DNA from 4 places in the Micromonospora narathiwatensis genome. Region 1 is predicted to be linked to each of the others. Evidence: riboswitches for the same ligand, from Rfam matches in the RefSeq annotation. Region 1 holds a riboswitch; each other region holds the start of a gene.
The links. Region 1 has a riboswitch for cyclic di-AMP ahead of GA0070621_RS25990 (coiled-coil domain-containing protein). Riboswitches for the same ligand answer to the same signal wherever they lie in the genome.

Region 1 (4,204 bases):
TCGAATGGTCGGTACCGCCGCAGGCGGCCAGGGCCAGCGCGGCGGTGACGGTCGCGCCGGCCAGGGCGGCCCGACGCACAAGGGTACGAGTGAACACGGTTGAGCCTTTCGGTGTCGGAAGATACGCAGCGGACGGCGGACGCGGGTCACCGGTTCTTCCGGTCCACCCGCGCCGGGGCGTCCTATCTGCGCAGCACCGACGCCGTCGCCAGGCGCAGCCCGTACGGCCGGGGCGGCGGGGCGCGCGGCCCGCGGGCGGCGCGTGCCGGGCCGCCGAGGGTCAGCCCGCCGGGCCGTGACCCGGCCCGTAGCAGCACGGCGACCAGCAGGGCCACCGCGAACGCGCCGAGAACCGCCAGGCACACGCTCCACCCGGACGGGTCGCCGCCGAGGTCACGTAGCGGCAGCACACCCGCGTGACAGCCGTCGCCCGGACAGCTCTCGACCATGGTCGGCGCGGCGGCGGCCGGGCGCCCGCCGATGTGCCCGCCGTCATGCCCGCCGGACCGGCCGGCGGCACCGTGCGCGCCGTGCCCGAGGGTGTGCATGGCGGCCAACCCGACCAGCGTGCAGAGCAGCAACAGGAGCCGGACCCACCGCCCGGTCGTCAGCGCCGCCTCCGTACGCACGCCGACCACGCTAGCCGGTGCGGCAGGGCCGACTACGGTGAACCACCGGCCCGGCGACACGTGTCCGGCTGTGAATCGTTGGGAGTCTCGCCATGGGCGCCGACCACACCCGTCCCGCTCCGTCCGCCCCGCCCGGGGTACGACGGATCCTCGTCGCGACGGTGGTGCCACTGTTCCTGCTCACCGTGGTCGCCGCGATCGTGCTCTGGCCACGGGACACCCGGGAGCCGACGGCCGACCCGGACGTGCCCCGCTACCACGGCACGGTGACCCGGGTGGTGACCGAGCCCTGCCCGCCGGCGGCGGAGACGCCGGAGGGCGGTCCGGGCGACTCCACCGGCCCGTGCGGAACGGTCACCGTCACCGCCGAGCAGGGCCCGGCCGCCGGGCGGCAGGTCGAGGTGCCCCTACCGGCCGGACCCGGCGCGCCCCGGGTCGAGGTGGGCGACGCGGTCGTGCTGGTCGAGCTGACGGACCCGGCCGACCCGGCGGCGAAGAGCTACCAGATCGCCGAACACCAGCGCGGCGCGCCACTGGTCTGGCTCGCCGTACTGTTCGCCGCCGCCATCGTCGCGTTCGGCCGCTGGCGCGGGCTGGCCGCGCTGGGCGGCCTGGTGGCGAGCTTCGCCATCCTGCTCGGTTTCGTGCTGCCGGGGATCGGCGCGGGCCAGCCGCCCCTGCTGGTGGCCATCGTCGGGTCAGCGCTGATCATGTTCGTGGTGCTCTACCTGACCCACGGGATCACCACGCAGACCTCGGTGGCCGTGCTCGGCACCCTGGGCAGCCTGGTACTGACCGGCCTGCTCGGCGCCGTGGCCACCGCGACCACCCATCTGACCGGCTTCGGCAGCGAGGACGCCACCACCCTGTCGATGTTCCAGGGCGAGGTCGACCTGCACGGGCTGCTCCTGGCCGGCATCATCATCGGCTCCCTCGGCGTCCTGGACGACGTCACCGTCACCCAGGCCGCCACGGTCACCGAGCTGTCGTACGCGAACCCGGGGCTGTCCCGGATCCAGCTCTACCGGGCGGCCACCCGGGTGGGCCGCGCGCACATCGCCTCCACGGTCAACACGATCGTGCTGGCGTACGCGGGCGCGTCGCTGCCGTTGCTGCTCCTGCTTGTCGCCGACTCCCGCCCGCTGAGCCAGATCCTGACCAGCGAGTTCATGGCCCAGGAGATCGTCCGCAGCATCGTGGCCACGCTCGGCCTGGTGGCCGCCGTACCGCTGACCACCGGGCTGGCCGCGGTGGTCACCGCCGCCGGCCGGCGGGCCGGGTCGGACACCGAGCCGGCGAGGCCGCCCGCGGCCCGGCCACCGGCGGAGCGGGGCGAGGCCCTGGAGGCGCTCGGCGGGGCGGTCGCGGGGCGGCGCGGACCGTCGGGGAGCACGGAGGCCGCATGGTGAAACTCCGCAGCGTGACCGCCGGCTTGAAACGCGACGCTGGTCACGCAGGGCTACGGCGAAATCGCGCTATTGGTCGGCTTCCGGACGTAGATCGCCGCGGGGACTGTCAGGTAACGTCGCTGCCGGTCACCGCCGAAGGCGCGCTGCGGCGCCTGCGGTGCCACCGCCCAATCGCTCGAAGGCGAGCCGGGGAACCAGGTACCTGGGGTGAATCCGCGCCAGCGGTAGGGGCCACTTCCGTCCCGAACCCGGCAGCTAACCCGGTCGGCGGTCGACGGAAGGGAACACTGTGACGGCACCCCTGCGCCACTGGTTGACACCCGTGGTGGCCGTACTCGCCGCGTTCGCCATCGTCGCCGGGCCGACCCCGGCCATGGCCGCGCCCGCCAACCCCACCCCTTCAGGGCACGAGGAGGACAACGATCCTCCGCTCATCACGGACGTCCTCGACGCCACGAACCGCGCCTACCTTCAGGCCAAGGCGAAGCTGGAGAAGTCGAAGCAGCGCCAACTCCAACTGGCCCTGGAGGTACGGGCGGCACAGGCCGAACTCGACGCGCTGCGCCCGCAGGTCGGCCAGATCGCCGCGCAGTCGTACCGCACCGGCCGGATCGGCGCGATGGCCATGCTGTTGGAGAGCAACACACCCGACTCCTTCGTCCGGCGGGCCGCCGCCCTCGACGAGCTGAACATGGTCAACGCGCAGCGGCTGGCGGAGGTCAACGCGGCGAAGACCCGCGCGGAGCAGGCCAAGATCGCGCTCGACGGCGAGGTGCGCGAGCAGGAGAAGCAGAAGAACGCGATGGCCCGGGAGAAGGTCGCGGCGGAGAAGGCGTTGTCGCTGGTCGGCGGGCGTGGCTTCACCGGCGGTCTGGTCTCGGCCACCTCGCCGGTGGCCCGGATCGGGCCCGGTCGCAGCGCAGACGGCGGCTGGAAGCCCGAGTCGTGCAGCGAGAAGGACCCCACCACCTCGGGCTGCATCACCCCGCGCACTCTGCACGCCTACAAGGAGGTCCGGCGAGCCGGTTTCACCCGCTTCGCCGGCTGCTACCGGTCCGGCGGCCCGTGGGAGCACCCGAAGGGCCGGGCCTGCGACTGGTCGTTGCAGAACAGCGGCTTCGCGCCCTGGCACAACAACGACACCCGGATGTACGGCAACAACGTCGCCGCCTTCCTCATCCGCAACGCGGACCGGCTGGGCATCTACTACGTGATCTGGAACCGGCAGATCTGGTTCCCGGCGACCGGCTGGAAGTCCTACAGCGGGCCCTCCAACCACACCGATCACGTCCACATGTCGTTGCTCTAGTCGCCGTCGTCGGTCAGCGTCGTGGTCGGGGTGCCGGCGGGCACCTCGGCCACCATCCGCACCTCGCCCGCGCTGAGCCGGTACGACATGCCGGCCACCGCGCACCGGCCCGCGGACACCAGCTCGGCGAGCACGGTGGACCGGGCGAGCAGCGCCTCCAGCGTCTGCGCGATGTGGATGTCGACGATCCCGTCCACGTCCTCGATGCCCTGCCGGGCGGCCCGGCGGAGGCTGGGCACGACGGCCTCCACCACGGCACCGAGGTGCCCGGCCGGGGAGGTGCCGGTGGCGACGGCGTCCCGGGCGGCCTGCACCGCCCCGCAGGAGTCGTGGCCGAGCACCACGACCAGTGGTACGCCGAGCACGGTGATCGCGTACTCGACGCTGCCGAGCACCTCGGGGCCGACGGTGTGGCCGGCGGTCCGCACCACGAAGACGTCGCCCAGGCCGCGGTCGAAGATGATCTCGGCGGCGAGGCGGGAGTCGGAGCAACCGACGATCACCGCGAAGGGGTGCTGGCCGTCCGCGACGGCGGCCCGGTGCCCGGCGTCCTGATTCGGATGATGGGGTACGCCGGTGACGAAACGACGGTTTCCGGCGTACAGCTCGGCGAGCGCCTGTTCGGGAGTGGTCGGCGTCACGGCAGTCACCTCGTCCTCGCGCGAAACGACCTGGTCGACCCGGTCGGCGGCGGAGACGGCCGCGCGAACCACCGTCACACCCACAGCCAAGATACGTCAAGATTTACGTGATACAGATTTCATGTGTTGGTCGACGCTTGACCGGACGGCAGCGGAACCGGGCCAGGGCGGGAGCCGGGACGCGCGGCCCGAAGCCATACCATGACCACCATGGCG
Region 2 (4,204 bases), 440 kb from region 1:
CAGGGTGACCAGGTCAGCGACACCCCGGCCGAGGCGTCGCCGGCGTACCAGTGCCCGACCGGGCGGGACACCTGCACCGCACCCGGCCTGGACCCGATCCACAACTTCATGGACTACACCTACGACTCGTGCATGTACGAGTTCACGCCCGGGCAGGCCAGCCGGATGCTGAGCGCCTGGAACGCCTACCGCGCGGCGTAACGGCTCCAGCACAGCACGGCAAAACGGTGCCGGTCCCGTCCGACGACGGGGCCGGCACCGGCTTTTGGGGGGCTCAGGCGGCCGGGCGACGGGTGTCGAAGCCGTGGCGGCCACGCCGGGCCTCGGACGACGCCACGTCGGACCGCCGCGTCGGGCCGGCCGCCCGCGGGTCGAGCCAGACCCGCACCTGCGGCCGGCCCGCCCCGAGGTGGGTCGCCCCGAGGTGGGTCGCCTGGTCGCGCCGGGTCAGCATCGCCACGTCGACGGTGAACTCGAACAGCCGCCAGTCGACCTGCGGCGCGGCCCGGCCAAGCGCGGCCACCCGGGCCACGGTGACCGGGTCGGTAACCGGAAGGGCCCAGCCGGCGACGTACGCCTCGTCGTCGCGCTCCTCCGGCGGGAACGAGTGCAGCGCGTAGCGGCCGTCGCGTTCGAGGTCGCGGCGCTTGGGCGACTCGATGACGAAGCAGTAGAGCCCCTCGTCGGTGATGACCGGGGAGACCGGGTGGACCCGGGGACCGCCGTCGGCGCGGACCGTGGCGAGGTAGCCGAAGCCCGGCCCGTACTGCTGCAGGAGAAGGCGGATCTCGTCGGCGAGTCGGGGCTCGTCGGCGGCGAATTCGGACCAGGAAGCCATGCGGACATTCTATCGAACACGTGTACGAGTGTGCAGTCCGACACGCAGGTCACCCGTACCGGTCGCTATGGTGTTCGGATGCTGCTCTCCGACCGCGACCTGGCCGCCGAGATCGAGGCGGGCACGCTCGCGCTGGAGCCCTTCGAGCCCGCGCTGGTGCAGCCGTCCAGCATCGACGTACGCCTCGACCGGCTCTTCCGGGTCTTCAACAACCATCTCTACACGCACATCGACCCGGCCGTGCAGCAGGACGACCTGACCTCGATGGTGGAGGTGCCCGAGGGCGAGCCGTTCGTGCTGCACCCGGGCGAGTTCGTGCTCGCCTCCACGCTTGAGGTGATCTCGCTCGGCGACCAGCTCGCCGGGCGGCTGGAGGGCAAGTCGAGCCTGGGCCGGCTCGGGCTGCTCACCCATTCGACCGCCGGTTTCATCGACCCGGGCTTCTCCGGGCACGTCACGCTGGAACTGTCCAACGTGGCGAACCTGCCGATCACCCTCTGGCCGGGCATGAAGATCGGGCAGCTCTGCATCTTCCGGCTCTCGTCGCCGGCCGAGCACCCGTACGGCTCGGCGGTCTACGGCTCGCGCTACCAGGGGCAGCGCGGACCCACGCCGAGCCGGTCGTGGCAGAACTGGCGCACCTGGCCCACCCGCTGAGCACGGCGCGAGGGCTCCCGCGAACGTGGGAGCCCTCGCGGACCGGTCAGCCGGGGCGGCCGTAGCTGTTGATCTGGCCGTCGTCGACGCGTTTCATCGTGATCGGTTTGCCCGCCTGGGAGGCGTGCACCACCCAGCCGTCGCCGACATACATCGCGACGTGGTGCAGGTCGCCGTAGTAGAAGACCAGGTCACCGGCGCGCAACTCGCCGCGGCTCACCCGCCGGGTGACGTCGTGCTGCTGCCGGGCGTTGTGCGGCAGCGAGACGCCGGCCTTGGCCCAGGCGGCCATGGTCAGGCCGGAACAGTCGTAATGGTCCGGGCCGGCGGCACCCCAGACGTAGATCTTGCCGATCTGGGCGCAGGCGAACTTGACCGCGACCCCGGCGGGGCCACCCGGGTAACCGGCGGGGCAGGGCGCCGGGCGCAGCGGGCCGCCGCCACCGTTGCCGTACACCTTGAGCCGCAGCTTCTGCAGCCGGGCGATCTCAGCGTCGATCTGCTTCTTCTTGGCCGCGAGCTGGGCCTCGGTACGGGCCAGTTGGGCGATCATGTCGTCCAGCGGCTTCTTCTTCGCGGCCAACTGGTCGCGCAGTTCGGCCACGGCCTGCACCTGCTGCTGCTGGCGGTGCGCGAAGCGGTCGAGCAGCTCAAGGCTGTCGACGATCTCGCCGGGCGACCGGCTGCCCAGCAGCGCGTTGACCGTGGAGATGTTGTTGCCCTTGTACGCGTCGGCGGCGAGTCCGCCGACCTGCCCGAGGGCCTCGTCGACCTGGGCCTGCAACGGGGTGATCTGCTTGGCCAGCGCGGCGGCCTGCTTGCGCTTGGCGGCAAGCTCTTCGCGGGTGGCGTTGACCTGCTCGATGATCGGTTCGAGCTTGTTCCAGTCCTGATCGATCTGGCGCTCGATCTCGGTGACCGACGGTTCGGCGTGGGCCGTGGCGCCGCCGGTCAGGACGACGGCGGTGCCGACCAGTGCGGCGAGGGCGGTGGTGAAGCGGGACCAGCGTGGACGCGGCGTAGCCGCCGACCGGTCGATTGACCGGACCGACGGTCGCCGCGGGGCATGGTGTGCCACCGGGCTCCGTACTCCTTCTTTCCTGACCGCCTACCGGGTTAGCTGACGGGTTCGGGCGGGAAGGGAGCCGCCCTACCGCACCACGGTGCGGATTCACCCCACGTACCTGGGTCCCCGGCTCGCCCGGAGGCGACTCGGCGGTGTCCGACCGCCACCACCCGGGCTGGGCGGTGAACCTACCGGTCGACGACAGATCAGAGTAGAGATCGTCGTTATCAATCCGCAACCCGCGACGCCGTGACCCTCCTATGAAGGTTTCTTTCGGGACGCATCGTTATCTGGAAAGCTATTGACCGGAGCCCATACGCGGGGCCAGGGTGAGGACGCAGTGACCCCCATCCTGATCTGGAGGTTCGATGCACCTCTCAGCCCTGCCATCGCGCAGACGGATACTGCTGGCCGCCGCCGTCGCGGCGGCCACCGCTCTCGCGACCAGCGGTCCCACCGCGGCGGCGCCCCTCACCGCCGGGACCACCGACAACCAGGACCGCCAGCAGCAGTACGCCGCCGCGGCAGCGGAGTACGGCGTGCCGCAGAGCGTCCTGCTGGGCGTCTCGTACCTGGAGTCCCGCTGGGACACCCACCCGGGCCAGCCCAGCACCAGTGGCGGCTACGGCCCGATGCACCTGACCGACGCCGCCCAGGTCGCCTCGACGCCGTCCAGCGCCCACGTCGACGAGGACGAGGACCCGCGCGGCGACGAGTCCCGGCCGCTCGCTCTCGACCCGGCGATCGCGGCGCGACCGAGCGGCGACCTGCTGCCGCAGGCGTCGCTGCAAACCCTCGACGCCGCCGCCGACCTCACCGGCGAGTCGAAGGAGACGCTGCGCACCGACGCCCTCGCCAACATCCGGGGCGGCGCGGCGCTACTCGCCTCGTACCAACAGGAGCTGGGCGGGCCGGTCGGTGCCGGCAGCGAGCCGGCGGCCTGGTACGGCGCGGTGGCCCGGTATTCCGGCGCGGACACCGAGGACGCCGCGGCGGCCTTCGCCGACGAGGTGTACGACCAGATCGGCCAGGGCGCCAGCCGGACCACCGACGACGGCCAGCGGGTGGCCCTCGCCGCCACGGCGGTGACGCCGGACCAGTCCGGGCTGCACAAGCTCGGGCTGCGTCGCGCCGAGCGCCCGGACGGCCTGGAGTGCCCGGTCCGCCTCGCCTGCGAGTGGATCCCCGCGCCCTACGCGAAGTACGGCCCGGGTTCCGGCGACTACGGCAACCACGACCTCGGCAACCGGCCGGCCCAGCAGAAGATCGAGTACATCATCATCCACGACACCGAGGGCTACTTCGGCCCGAGCGTGGGCCTGGTCCAGGACAAGACCTACCTGGGTTGGCACTACACGCTGCGCTCGGTGGACGGCTACGTCGCCCAGCACATCAAGGCCAAGAACGTGGGCTGGCACGCCGGCAACTGGTACGTCAACGCCAAGTCGATCGGCATCGAGCACGAGGGCTTCGCCGGCCACGGCACCTGGTACACCGAGGCGATGTACCGGACGTCGGCCAAGCTGGTCCGGCACCTGGCGCTGAGCTTCCAGATCCCGCTGGACCGTCAGCACATCCTGGGCCACGACAACGTCCCCGGCATCACCGCCGGAAACGTGGCCGGGATGCACTGGGACCCGGGC
Region 3 (4,204 bases), 1.4 Mb from region 1:
CGGTGATGCGGACTGCGACCCAGGTCGGTCGAGCACGCCGCGCGGCCCGACCCGGGCCGAGCCGCACGCCACCCGCCCGATGCCCCGCGCCGCGGCCGTCCATCCTGGTCAGTGCCCGGATCCGCGCGGACGCGACACGCCCGGCGGCGGTGCGGCGCCGCGGCATCGGCGGTAGGTTGGAGCCGTGCTTCCGATCGCGCTCACCTGTCCCGTGTGGTGGGTGGCGCGCTGGTGGGCCCGCACGCTGGCCAGCCTGGCCGTGTTGGTCGCCTGCTCGCTCGGCGCGGCCGCGCTGCCCGTCGGCCCGGCCGCGACCGCGCAGGCCGCTCCCCGATTCGCCGCCGGCCCCGTCGAGGCCCTGACCCTCCGGGTCGGCACCGCCGACTCCGCGCCGGGCTCGGCGGCTCGGGTCGGGCCGGGAGCAGGCAGCACCGGCTGGACCGGTGCCGCGGACCGGACCGGCACCGCCGACCGGACCGGCACCGCCGACCGGGCCGGTGCCGCCGATCGGGACCGTGCCGCCGACCGGGCCGGTGCGGTCGATCGGGCCGGCAGCGATTGCCGGCAGGTCGGGCCGGTCGGTGCGCCAGATCCGGTGGCGTCGCGTCTGGCCGTGGCTTTGCCGGCCGACCGGCAGCACGCCCTGGTCGGGCTGGTCCCGGCGACCGTCGGCTCCCGGGCCCCGCCCACCCGCTGACGACCCGCGGGCCGCGGCCCGCCCTCGCCGTACCGACCGAACCTCACCCCGCACCCGCCCGACGGCGCCCGTAACCGGTCGCGCCCGCACTCGGGCCGGTGCGGACCTCTCCGTCACATCGTTCCCGTGAGGTGCCGACCATGCAGCAGACCGTTCTCTACCACTTCCTCAGCAAGATCCCCGAGGCCGCCGCCATCTGGTCGGCCCTGCTCGTGCTCGCCCTGGGCCTGCTGGCCGCGCTCGTCGCCAGGCCGGAACGGGACGTTCCGGTGGAGGACGCCCCCGACCCGGCCGCCGAGGAGGCGGCCCGCCACGCCGACCTGCGCCGGTACGCCGACGAGGTGGCGGTGGCCGCCGCCGGGGCCGCGCAGACCGCCCGCCGGCGCCGTGAGCAGTGGCTGACCGCCCAGGCGGCGGCCGACCGGGCCTGGCGGGCGTACGACGAGGCCGAGGCGGGCGCCCGGCGTCTCGCCGGTGCCGCCGTGCTGCCCGAGCCGCGTACCCGGCGCACGCCGGCCGAGTACGCGGCCCGGGAACGGTGGCTGCACCACGCCGCGATGGTGGCCCACTGGCACGGCGACCTGTCGGCCCGCCAGCTCGCCGACGTCCTGGCCCACCGCAACGGGTGGGATCCGCGCCGGCACCCGGCCGAGCAGGAGATCGTCCTGGCCCGCGTGGTACGCGACGGCCGGTGGGCCGGTTGGCGGGCCGCCGCCGAGCGGGAGGAGCGGGCCTGGCGCGACGCCGAGCTGGCCGCCGACGCGGCCCGCGCCCTGGCCCTGGAGGCGTACGCCGCCACCGAGGCGCTGCGCCCCGGGCCGGCCCCGGTACGCCGTGCCGAGCCGGTGGCCCCGACCCGTGCGGCGGTGCCGGCCGGCGGTGCCGCGCGCTTCCGCCCGGCACGGGTCGGCTGAATCGTTACCCAAGTTCGGTGAGTCCCGTCACTGTCTGCCCGGAAACGGTCATCCGGATCAGTGCGGGCGATCGACTCCCGCAATTCCGGAACGATCATCGGTGCGGTGTCCGATTCTTGCCCGGCGGTTACGGGATAACTGCCTGTCCCATTGAGTCACATCAGTTGCGAGCTGTTCCGGTCGGCGCCGGTAATTCCGATGTTTAAGCAGGTCGGAGCGGTTGGCAGGAGGCGAGCCCACCGGTAGTGTCGGCGCGTCCGGTGCGGTTTTCGATCGCAGGTGGCGACGCCGTACCGACCCGCTTAATCGTGATCTTCGCGAACCGGGGACCCAGTGCAACACCGGGGTGAATCCGCGAGCTGCGGCCCGCGGTAGGGCGTACTTCCCGCCCGAATCCGTCAGCTAACCCGGTAGGCGGCCACGGAAGGAGTGCCATCCTCGTGCCAACCTCCCCCCGATCCTCCCCCCGCCTCCACGGAGCCGCGGTGCCCTCGCTCGCCTGACCGGCGACCGAGTTCCGGCAACCGCCCCCGCAGCCCGGCTCACCGGCGCTGCCCGTTCCTGCGGCCACCCCGCCCGGCAACGCGCGTGACCCCGTCCGCGCGTCGGGTCGGCGTGCGCCGCTCAGGCCCTCGTGGAGGAATACGTGAAGCACCACCTGAAGCGTCAGCTGGGGCGCCTCGCGACCGAGCGCCCCTACCAGATCGTCGCCGGCTCCGCGGCGGCCCTCGTGCTCGCCGGCGGCGCCAGTGCCGCGCTGGCCAGCGCCGATGAGGCGCCCGCCCGTCAGGAGCACACCGCCGCCGTCGCCGAGCTGGCCCCCCGGCTCGGCGAGGTCGCCAGCCGCGGCGAGGCGCGCGTCGCCGCCCCGTCGCCGTCGGACTCGCCGAGCGCGTCGCCGTCCGACTCGCCGAGCGCGTCGGAGTCGCCGAGCAAGGCCAAGGCGGACCCGGACGTGACCCGTACGGCGAAGCCGAAGCCGACGCCGCCGTCGACCAAGGTCCTCGACTACAACTACCAGGCGCAGACCGCCTACTGGAACTGTGGCCCGGCCGCGGTGCGCAACGCGCTGAGCGCGAGCGGCATCGAGACCACCCAGGACGCGATGGCCGTGCCGCTGAACGCCGGTGAGAACGGCACCAACTCGGCCGAGGACACCACCCGGGGTCTGAATCAGATGGTCAAGGGCAGCCCGTACCGGACCCACATGATCCCCGGCCAGGCCGCGACCCCGGCCCAGATGGACCAGCTCCAGGCCGACGTGGTCAAGGCCGTCACCGACGGTCGGGGCGTGGTGGTCAACATCGCCGGCTCCGCCACCGACACCAACGGCGGCTGGCACTCGTTCCCCGGCGGCCACTACATCGCCGTGGTCGGCTACCAGGACGACGGCCGGGCCGTGAAGATCGCCGACTCGGCCAACCCGGCGGTGCCGTCCTACTGGATCACCACCATCAACCTGGCGAACTGGGCCGCCACCCGCGGCTACTCGGCCTGATCGCACCCCTCCCCCCGTCGGGCACCGGCTCCTCCGAGCCGGTGCCCGACCTCGTATGCGCGGTGTCTCGCGCGGGTGGCCGGTCCGATGCGACACTGCGCCGTATGGCCGACGAGACGGGTACCCGCCATCTGCTGCTGCTGCACGGCCTGGGCGCCACCGGCGAGGTGTGGCTGCCCTGGGCGCCGCTGCTGGAGAGCCGCTGGGCGGGGCGCTGGCTCGCCCCCGACCTGGCCGGCCACGGCTGGTCGCCGCCGCTGCCGGCGTACTCCTTCGAGGACCTCGCGGACCGGGTGGTGGCGGGTCTCGGCCCGGTAGCCGACCGGCTCGGCCCCCGCGACCGGCTGGTGGTGCTCGGGCACTCGCTCGGCGGGGTGGTGGCGCTGGCGCTGGCCGCGCGGACACGGGGCCTGCCGGTCGACGCGGTGATCGGGCTCGGCATCAAGGTCGCCTGGTCCCCGACCGAGCTGGACAAGGCCCGCGAGCTGGCCGAACGGCCGGTGACCTGGTTCGCCAGCCGGGACGAGGCGGCCCGCCGCTACCTGCGGGTCGCCGGGCTGGCCGGGCTCTTCGCCCCCGACCATCCGGTGGTGGACGCCGGGCTGCGCCGCGAGGACGGCCGCTGGCGGCTGGCCATGGACCCGGCCGCGTTCGCGGTGGGGGAGCCGCGGTTGCCCGACCTGCTCGCCGCGACCGACGTGCCGGTGCTGCTGGCCCGGGGTGAGCAGGACCCGATGGTGACCGACGCGCAGCTCAAGGAGTTGGGCGTGCCGGTGACGACCCTGCCGGGGCTCGGCCACAACGCGCACGTCGAGGACGCGGCCGCCGTTCTCGACCTGCTCGCGCCGTTCGCGTCGCCCGACCGGCCGTGACGCCGTCGCCCCGTGGACGGGGCGACGACATCACGACCGCGGGTTGCCGTCAGTACGTGCAGCCGGTGGCGGGCAGGGCGGACGGGGCGGGTGGGGTGACGCCGTCGTAGATGGCCAACAGCATGTTCTGCGGGCAGCGGTTGGCGCCGTTGACGCGGACCTCCAGGTGCAGGTGCGGGCCGGTCACGTTGCCGGTGGCCCCGGTGTAGCCGAGGACCTGGCC
Region 4 (4,204 bases), 3.1 Mb from region 1:
GACTGGGACTTCGCGCCCTGCCTCTGCGTCGCCCGCAACGACCGCTGGGGTCGCACCTACGAGTCCTTCGGCGAGACGCCGGACCTGCCGTCGGCCATGTCCACCCTGGTCACCGGCCTGCAGGGCGGCACGCTCGGCGGGCCCACGTCGGTGCTCGCGACCGCCAAGCACTATGTCGGTGACGGCGGCACCAACGGCGGCGTCGACCAGGGCAACACCCAGCTCGGCGAGGCCGACCTGCGGGCCATCCACCTGCCCCCGTTCCAGGCCGCCGTGCAGCGCGGTGTCGGCGCGGTGATGATCTCGTACAGCAGTTGGAACGGCGTGAAGCTGCACGGCAACCAATACCTGATCACCACCGTCCTCAAGGGAGAACTCGGCTTCTCCGGCTTCGTCGTCTCCGACTGGAACGGCATCGACCAGATCGACGGCAGCGCCGGCTTCACCGCCGCCGAGGTCAGCACGGCGATCAACGCCGGCATCGACATGGTCATGGTCCCCACCGCCTGGAAGACCTTCATCAGCACCCTGCGCGCCGAGGTGCAGAACGGGCACGTGCCGGTGAGCCGGATCGACGACGCCAACCGGCGGATCCTCACCAAGAAGTTCGAGCTGGGCCTGTTCGAGCGGCCGTACACCGACCGGAGCTGGACCCCGACGGTGGGCAACGCCGCGCACCGGACGCTCGCCCGGCAGGCCGTCCGTGAGTCGCAGGTGCTGCTCAGGAACACCGCCGGGATCCTGCCGCTGGCCCCGGACAACAACAAGATCTTCGTTGCCGGCAAGAACGCCGACAACATCGGCAACCAGAGTGGGGGCTGGACCATCTCCTGGCAGGGCGGGTCGGGCACCGTCACCCCGGGCACCAGCGTCCTCCAGGGCATCCGGGCAGCGGTCGGTCCGACCACGACGGTCACCTACAACCAGCGCGGCACCGGCATCGACCGGACCTACCGCGCGGCCGTCGCCGTGGTCGGTGAGACGCCGTACGCCGAGGGCCAGGGCGACCGCGCCGGCAGCATGAGCCTCGATCGGGAGGACCTGCGAACCATCGCGACGCTGCGCAATGCCGGCGTGCCGGTGGTCGTGGTGCTGATCTCCGGCCGGCCGCTGGACATCGCCGCCGAGTTGCCCAACTGGACCGCGCTGCTGGCCTCCTGGTTGCCCGGCACCGAGGGTGGTGGCGTGGCCGACGTCCTCTTCGGCGCGTACGCGCCCACCGGGAAACTGCCGATGACCTGGATGAACTCGGTCAGCCAGCAGCCCATCAACGCCGGCGACGGGCAGGTGCCGCTCTTCCCGCAGGGGTACGGCCTGACGTACTGAACGGCGGTGTTCGCGGCGTTGTAAGGCACCTTCGGACGGTGCGCAACTCGACCGGCGACGCCTTCGCTCGGCCGGGTGAAGAACTTCACAAGAAGTGGGCGATCATCCGAAACCGTCCCTAACGTCGTTTGCGTTCGCGATCGCGGACACCACGGGCCGGTAACGCCTAATCCCGCCACCGGCTCGTGGTACCTGGACCTCAGGCGGGAGCGGGGGACCCACATGTTCCTCGGTGCTCGACACCTCGGGGTGAAGCCGCCGATCCGGCGGCCGGGCTCCTCGGCCCGAACCCGACAGCTCACCTCGTCGGCGTGGAGGAAACCCACATGGCAACTGAACAAACCGCACGTCACCGACGCCTCACCCGGCGCAGGGTCGCCGTCGGGGCGCTCGTCGCCGGCGCCGCCACCGGTGCCGCCGCGATCCTCGGGCCGGCCGCGCCGGCCAGTGCGTCCAGCGTGAACTGGGACGCCGTCGCGCAGTGCGAATCCGGCGGCAACTGGCACATCAACACCGGCAACGGCTACTACGGCGGACTCCAGTTCTCGAAGGGCACCTGGAACGGCTACGGCGGGCAGCGGTACGCCAGCCGTGCCGACCTGGCCACCCGCGGTGAGCAGATCGCCGTCGCCGAGAAGGTCCTCGACGGGCAGGGTATCGGCGCCTGGCCGGTCTGCGGCCGCAAGGGCGGCTCGACGAAGCACTACTCGTCCACGTCGGAGTCCGCCGACCACCGGTCCCCGAAGAAGGCGAAAAGCGAGCGGGCGTCGCGGCACGAGCAGTCGACCAGCCGAGGCCACCGGCGTACCGCGCCGAGCACCGGCGGCACCGGCAGCTACGTGGTCAAGCGCGGTGACACCCTGTCCGAGATCGCCGAGGCGCGCGACATCACCGGCGGCTGGCACGCGCTGTACGAGCGCAACCGGCGGGTGGTCGGTGACGACCCGGGCCTGATCTTCCCAGGCATGCGCCTGCGGCTGTCCTGATCCCGTCGTGGGGCGGCACCCTGCCGTCCCCGCGATCGGCGCTGACGCATGCGGAGAGTGGCCACTCCCGGCGGGGTGGCCACTCTCCGCATGGCAGCGGCGCGGGGCGCACCGACGTGCCCGGCCGGGTCGGCGCCGTCGGGCGTGGTTGCTAAGGTCACGGTGCTCCGGAAAGACGTGAAGAAAGCGCGGCTATGACCAACGACCCGTTCTCCGCGGCCGCTAGCCTCGACGAACTGCTCACCCAGACCCAGCAGGCGCTGTCCTCGATGCGTTCGCGGGCCGCCGAGCAACCCGACGGCGACCCGGGGCGGTTGCTCCGCGCCGAGGGCTCCGCGGCCGACGGCCGGGTCCGCGCCGTGGTCGTCCAGGGTGGCCGGCTCGAGTCCGTCGCCGTCGACCCGGAGTTGGCCGAGGCGGGCATGGCGGCGGTCTGCGGGCACGTCGTGGTGGCCGTCAACGCCGCCCTCGCCGACCTCGACGCCCAGGTCAGCGCCTCGGCGCGGGCCGACGTCGACGCCCTGGCCGTGCGGCTCGGCGGGCTGCAGGAGCAGTCGGTACGGCAGATGGAGCTGTTCAGCCGGGCGATGGAGGACGTGATGGCCCGACTCAACCGGGGCGGCGACACGGGCGCCCGGGCGGAGCGCTGAGGCGAGCGGCGTCCCGCTCCGGGACGGTGGCCAGCCGCTCACGACGCCTTCGAGACGGACGAGACACGGCTGACGAAGCGGCCGGCCGTCGGGAGGACGACGACCGGCCGCTTCGTCGGTGATCAGGAGAGGTCGACCGCCGTGTCGTCGATGACGAAGGAGGTCTGCAGCGAGCTGTCCTCCGCGCCGGTGAACTTGATGGTGACGGTGGTGCCGGCGAACGACGAGAGGTCGAAGGACTTCTGCGCGTAGCCGGTGTTCTTGTTGAGGTTGGAGTAGGTGGCCAGGGTGGTGCTGTTCGCCTGGAGGGTCAGCTTGTCGTAGGCGGTGGTCGTGGTCGACTCCGCGGTGTCGATGTGCAGCCAGAAACTGAGGGTCGCCCGGCAGCCGGACGGGATCGTCACCGACTGCGACAGGGTGTCGGTGTGGGTGGTGCCGTAGCCGTCCAGCCACGCCTTGTACGAGCCGCCGTGCGCCGCCTGGCCGGTCGAGTTGGTGATGACGCCGGAGCTGGCGGTCCAGCTCACGTTGCCGGACTCGAAGCCGGGGTTGGCCAGCTTCTGGCCCGAGCAGCCCGCGGGCGGGGTCGTCGAGGAGCTCGGGGTCGGCGTCGGCGAGCCGCTGGTGCAGGTCGGGTCACCGGACTGCGCCGGCACGCTGACCGCGTCCCAGGCGGCCTTGACGGTGTTGAACTCGGTGCAGCTGCTCGGGTAGAGGTTCTTCGCCGCCTGCAGCGTCCAGGTGCGGTACTTCAGGTACGACGAGGACGTGGTCTTCAGCAGCATCGCGTTGTACATGATCTTGATGGCCGGCTGGATGCCCAGGCCGGTCACGGTGCTGCTGTTGCAGGTCGGGCTGGTCGGCTGGCCGTTGGTCGGGTTGCTGCCCATGGCCAGCAGGTAGAACCAGTGGTTGCCCGGGCCGGCCGCCTTGTGCACCTCGGTGCTGGGGATGCTGCTGGAGTAGCAGTTCGGGTCGCCGAGCGCCGACGGGTTGTACATGTTGCGGATCGGGCCGCTGCCGACCAGGTTGATCTTCTCGCCGACGAGGAAGTCGGGAGCGTCGTACGCCGCCGGCTCGTTGGCGAACCACTCGGTCGCGGCGCCGAAGGTGTCGGCGACGAACTCCTGGGTGCCGCTGCCGGAGATGCCGCCCGGGGTCTTGTCGTCGATGCCGTGGCCGATCTCGTGGGCCACCACGTCGAGCGAGCCGATCCACTGGCCCGCGGTGTTCTTGCCGATC

Region 2: it holds a riboswitch for cyclic di-AMP, as region 1 does, so the genes downstream of both, GA0070621_RS23900 (C40 family peptidase) here and GA0070621_RS25990 (coiled-coil domain-containing protein) in region 1, are expected to answer to the same signal.
Region 3: it holds a riboswitch for cyclic di-AMP, as region 1 does, so the genes downstream of both, GA0070621_RS02995 (C39 family peptidase) here and GA0070621_RS25990 (coiled-coil domain-containing protein) in region 1, are expected to answer to the same signal.
Region 4: it holds a riboswitch for cyclic di-AMP, as region 1 does, so the genes downstream of both, GA0070621_RS12195 (LysM peptidoglycan-binding domain-containing protein) here and GA0070621_RS25990 (coiled-coil domain-containing protein) in region 1, are expected to answer to the same signal.

What each region holds. Positions count from the first base shown of each region.
Region 1 is NZ_LT594324.1:5,889,777-5,893,980, reverse strand. It holds gene GA0070621_RS26005 (DUF305 domain-containing protein) at 1-97, opposite strand, end outside; gene GA0070621_RS26000 (DUF6153 family protein) at 183-629, opposite strand; gene GA0070621_RS25995 (YibE/F family protein) at 722-2,038, shown strand; cyclic di-AMP (ydaO/yuaA leader) riboswitch at 2,193-2,323, shown strand; gene GA0070621_RS25990 (coiled-coil domain-containing protein) at 2,328-3,347, shown strand; gene GA0070621_RS25985 (carbonic anhydrase) at 3,344-3,988, opposite strand; gene GA0070621_RS25980 (helix-turn-helix transcriptional regulator) at 4,190-4,204, shown strand, end outside.
Region 2 is NZ_LT594324.1:5,454,030-5,458,233, reverse strand. It holds gene GA0070621_RS23915 (zinc metalloprotease) at 1-201, shown strand, start outside; gene GA0070621_RS23910 (pyridoxamine 5'-phosphate oxidase family protein) at 275-838, opposite strand; gene dcd (dCTP deaminase) at 917-1,495, shown strand; gene GA0070621_RS23900 (C40 family peptidase) at 1,542-2,573, opposite strand; cyclic di-AMP (ydaO/yuaA leader) riboswitch at 2,586-2,723, opposite strand; gene GA0070621_RS23895 (N-acetylmuramoyl-L-alanine amidase) at 2,930-4,204, shown strand, end outside.
Region 3 is NZ_LT594324.1:655,467-659,670, forward strand. It holds gene GA0070621_RS02985 (hypothetical protein) at 185-697, shown strand; gene GA0070621_RS02990 (hypothetical protein) at 838-1,611, shown strand; cyclic di-AMP (ydaO/yuaA leader) riboswitch at 1,901-2,043, shown strand; gene GA0070621_RS02995 (C39 family peptidase) at 2,246-3,109, shown strand; gene GA0070621_RS03000 (alpha/beta fold hydrolase) at 3,214-3,981, shown strand; gene GA0070621_RS29755 (peptidoglycan-binding protein) at 4,031-4,204, opposite strand, start outside.
Region 4 is NZ_LT594324.1:2,761,565-2,765,768, reverse strand. It holds gene GA0070621_RS12200 (glycoside hydrolase family 3 protein) at 1-1,326, shown strand, start outside; cyclic di-AMP (ydaO/yuaA leader) riboswitch at 1,480-1,653, shown strand; gene GA0070621_RS12195 (LysM peptidoglycan-binding domain-containing protein) at 1,653-2,312, shown strand; gene GA0070621_RS12190 (hypothetical protein) at 2,507-2,962, shown strand; gene GA0070621_RS12185 (M4 family metallopeptidase) at 3,085-4,204, opposite strand, start outside.